Regions from separate parts of the Ruminiclostridium herbifermentans genome, predicted to be linked through region 1. Evidence: predicted binding sites of a transcription regulator. Region 1 holds the regulator's gene; the other holds the start of a gene.
The links. The regulator LexA, encoded in region 1, represses DNA repair genes until DNA is damaged. The targets are predictions, from matches to a motif close to CNAACANNTGTTNG.

Region 1 (2,485 bases):
AATAATTTATAAGTCATTAATATGCTTAAAAATCCACTAGCAATCATTGCACATGTATTAGATAATCTATTAGATAATTTGGGTATCGAGAACGTAAATAAAGAAGAGAGTCCACCAATTAAATATATTAACACGCATATGATAAAAAAAATAATTATATTATTTGCTGTCATGAAACGAAACCTCCAAGCAAAGCAACTAAGTTCTTTTCTAGCACAGCATATATAATACTACCCCATTCTGTAAATGTCAAATATTCAGCTACTTTAATCCTGATATAAAATTTTATATCATTACTATTCAGGCTTTAACAATACAATAAACAGAAACAATAAACTACTTAAATAGTACGGACGCAGCAATATATATCTATTGCTTGTTCACGAATTTGCAGCTGAAATAATTACGGTGAATAAACAAGTACTTCCGCCGACCATATTACCAAGGCATCCTGTCTCGGGTTAAGACTCACAGCTACTGACCTTAGCTGTGTCGGCTAATACTTGTTCTTCACATAATATTTCTAAAATTCTAAACTTAAAGTTCATTCTATACTAGTATCATCAGAAGGAATTAAAATTGCAGTATTTTCAAGTATAAGGCTTGACTCTAAATTGTTAATTTTCTTCAAATTATATATATATTCTCTAATGTTTTGGTTGCTTCCATATTTTTCAGCTATAGACCAAAGAGTATCCCCTGAATTAACTATTATAGACTGATACTGAGGTTCTTTATATCCTGAAACTGCATTTGTATAAATCAATATAAATGTAATAAGTGATAGTATAAATATAAAGCTAAAAAATCTTTTTTTGTTTTTTAAGATATATTTTTTCTTCATTTTAACCACTCCAAACATATGTTCTATACTAAATACATGATACAGAACATGTGTTCTCTTGTCAATAGTTTTAGAAATTTTTATAAGATTTTTTCGAACATTAGTTTGATTTCATAATTTATTGTGTTATACTTGTTATAAAGTTCATTATCTGCAAATATTAAAATACAACTACGCTTATTTAATTACTTAACCTTCGATTTGAAGATATTGAAATTTATCAGTGGAAATCAGGTATTACAATTGAATATTAAACATAAAATTATGTGCAGATTAATGCAGATCAATAAAGAGAAGTTTCTTTGTAAAGAATTTATTATAATTTTGCCCAAAGTGGGTGTGGGAGGTTATTATGTCAAAGAAAAGTTCAGATAAACAACAAGAAATACTTGAATACGTATCAAAATGTGTTAATGAAAATGGATATCCACCATCAGTTAGAGAAATATGCGCTGCTGTTGGTTTCAAGTCTACCTCTACTGTCCATGCATATCTTCAAAAGTTAACTGATAGCGGTGTTCTGCAAAAGAACCCAACAAAACCTAGAGCCATTAAAATTGTAGACAATTCAAATTTACAAGTAAAAGAATCTACTGAAAATTATAATAAAGGCTTTTATACTTCCCGTGAGATGGTTGATGTACCTATAGTGGGTAAAGTTGCTGCTGGTCAACCCATTTTGGCTGTTGAAAATATCACAGACACTTTTCCTCTTCCAGTTGATTTTGTTCAAAATGGTGATGCTTTCATGCTGAGAGTACAAGGCGACAGTATGATTGAAGCTGGTATATTAAATAATGATTTAGTTTTAGTTAGACAGCAATCTTCAGCAAATAATGGTGATATTGTTGTAGCATTACTTGGAGACGAAGCTACTTGTAAGACTTTTTTCAAGGAGAAAGATCATATCCGTTTGCAGCCTGAAAATAGCAGTATGGAACCCATTATTGTAAGAGATAATTTTTCTATTTTAGGTAAGGTAATTGGAGTATTTAGACGCATGTAAAAATAAAGCTGTCACAAAATTAGCATACTACTTTGATTGCTTTCTTTTGTGACAGCACTATTTTTATATTATTCAGCTCAATCTATTTCACAAATTAGTTAAATTAACTTTAATTTTATTCACTGCAATTATATTTATATACAAAAATTGAGTTTTTATCTATACATAAATTAAGACTTACTCTTTTATTTGTTCATTAAATATTAAGTTTACCATTTTCATAGGAGTTATTGTAGATATTGCATGCTTATAAACCAACTGCTGCTTCCCATCGCTATCTAAAACAACAGTAAAGTTATCAAAGCCCTTAACCATTCCTTTTAGCTGAAATCCGTTTGTTAAGTATATCGTAACAGCTATATGCTCTTTCCTGACCTGATTCAAAAAAATGTCCTGCAAGTTAATCGTACTTTTTACCAAAGTATCCACTCCTTTGTTTTATATATTAGTTTCATATAGTATCCATACTCTGTAATAATAAGCAAACTGCAATAAGCGGAAGCATGGATTAATGATTTTTTATTAATGCTTAAGCCTTTATCTATGTAGTATACATAGCGTAAGGCATGCAATCTGTTTTCAACTATTCAATGTTTCATTATTACTTCAGCAAAATAAGAAACTTAAGTTTTAAA
Region 2 (2,485 bases), 130 kb from region 1:
TAGTTTCAATTACCGCCTTAGGCTTTTATGGAGAGAAGAGAGAACTAACAATACAATTGACAAGAGTACTTTTTCCGTCAGTTGCTTTTATGATGCTGGCAGGGCTAACAAATGGGGTGCTAAATTCATATCAGCGTTTTGCAGCAGCAGCTTATGGTCCTTCAATATACAATCTTGGGGTAGCACTAAGTATATTTGTCTTGAGTAGATTTGGAGTTAAGTATGTTGCTTATGGAATTCTTGCTAGTGCTGTTATGTACTTTATAATTCAGATTTCCTTTGCTTTTCCAAATTTCAAATATTATAGACCTAAAATTTTATGGAAACATCAGGGTTTCAGAAGATTATTCAAGCTTGCAATTCCATCCTTGCTTGCCTCTGCAATTGTACAAGTTAACCTTATAATTACCCAACGTTTTACTTCTCTATATGATTTAGATGGAGGTATAACTGCCTACGGTAATGCAAATGATTTGTGGCAGCTACCATATGGTGTTTTTGCTATGGGTTTAGGTACGGCACTGCTTCCTACATTATCTGAAAAGCTAGCACTAAAAAAATTAGATGAATTTAAAGATATTTTAAATAATGCATTTAGAACAATTCTCTATTTGATAATTCCATCTGCGGTAGGTTGCATTGTGCTTGCTAAGCCATTAATTAGTGTTGTTTATAAATGGTCTCAAGAAATTGGCTTTGAGAGAATATCTCTTGCAGGTGAAATTCTGATTATGTTTTCTGCTGCAATGATAGCACAATCTATGCTTGCAATCCTTACGAGAGCTTTTTATGCTAATAATGATACAAAAACTCCACTATATATAGGTGTTTTATCAATGGTATTAAATTATTTGTTCTGCACTATATTTTTTGAAGTAACGGATTTGGGTGTTGCAGGTATGGCTTTATCTTACTCAATGATAAGTGTAGTGTATATGATTATTATGATGAGTGTACTTACGAAGAAAATGAATGGAATGCAGTGGACGAAGCTTATAAAGTACTCTGGAAAGCTTACTGCGGCAGCAGTAATAATGGGCATTGTTATTTTCTTTATGAATAGACTGATTTCTATAGACTTTTTACAGGAATTCTCAATTCAGCAAAAGTTATTAGAAATTCTTATATTAGGTGTTGAGATTGCATTAGGTGTTCTTGTTTATTTTGCTGCAACAATGCTATTGAAAGTAAATGAAGCTATTATGTTTAAAGACAGAATATTTAATAGAATAAATAGTATATTTAATAGGTTAAAGGGGTAAGTATCAGTTCAACAGATTGTAATCGACTTGTGAAAAACTTAATAAAAATATTTATTTTATTAGTTGACTATAAAGATAAAAAGCTATATAATTTAAAAAGAACAAATGTTCGAAATTTGTGAGGAGGAAATCACATGTTAGAAAAGAAAAAAGCGTTAGAAATGGCTCTTGGTCAAATCGAAAAACAATTTGGAAAAGGTTCAGTTATGAAATTGGGAGAGAATGCTCATATGAATGTGGAATGTATCCCTACTGGTTCATTGAGCCTTGATATTGCACTTGGAATTGGAGGAGTGCCTAGGGGAAGAATTGTTGAGATTTATGGGCCGGAATCCTCTGGTAAGACCACTGTTGCACTTCATATGATTGCTGAAGCTCAAAAGATGGGTGGAGAGGCTGCATTTATTGATGCTGAACATGCTCTTGATCCTAAGTATGCCAAGAATCTTGGAGTTGATATAGAAAATTTGATTGTGTCTCAGCCAGACACAGGTGAACAGGCGTTGGAAATTGCAGAAGCACTTGTTAGAAGTGGTGCTATAGACATTATTGTTGTTGACTCAGTTGCAGCCTTAGTTCCTAAAGCTGAGATAGACGGAGAAATGGGAGATTCTCATGTTGGATTGCAAGCTAGGCTGATGTCCCAGGCACTTCGTAAACTTGCTGGTATAATAAGTAAATCCAGAACAACTGCTATATTTATTAACCAGCTACGTGAAAAAGTAGGTGTTATGTTTGGAAATCCTGAGGTGACACCTGGGGGCAGGGCTTTAAAATTCTATTCATCTGTTCGTCTTGATGTTAGAAGAGTAGAATCTTTAAAACAAGGAAACGAAGTAGTAGGTAATAGAACTAGGGTTAAAGTAGTTAAGAACAAGATTGCTCCACCATTTAAAGAAGCGGAGTTTGATATTGTTTATGGTGAAGGTATATCAAAAGTAGGCAGCATACTTGATATTGCTGTAAGTATGGATATTGTAAACAAGAGCGGTGCTTGGTTTTCATATAATGGACAACGTATAGGTCAAGGAAGGGAAAATTCAAAGCAATATTTAAAAGAGAACCCAGCTATTTGTGCTGAGATTGAAAAAATGGTAAGAAGCAATATTTCTTCCACTGTTCAGACCGAGCAGGTAGATGATATAGAAGAAGAATTTGATGAAAATGACGAAATATAATTAAAAGTTAAATTGGTCTGTAGAAGTGTAGAAGTGGCTGTCCTG

Region 2: recA (recombinase RecA) is a predicted target of LexA. The motif match lies at 1,361-1,374, and genes of this name have one in related genera.

Annotation. Positions count from the first base shown of each region.
Region 1 covers NZ_CP061336.1:2,451,084-2,453,568, forward strand. The annotation lists gene EHE19_RS10045 (proton-conducting transporter transmembrane domain-containing protein) at 1-173, opposite strand, end outside; gene yneA (cell division suppressor protein YneA) at 545-844, opposite strand; gene lexA (transcriptional repressor LexA) at 1,197-1,850, shown strand; gene hfq (RNA chaperone Hfq) at 2,028-2,270, opposite strand.
Region 2 covers NZ_CP061336.1:2,585,700-2,588,184, reverse strand. The annotation lists gene murJ (murein biosynthesis integral membrane protein MurJ) at 1-1,262, shown strand, start outside; gene recA (recombinase RecA) at 1,397-2,440, shown strand.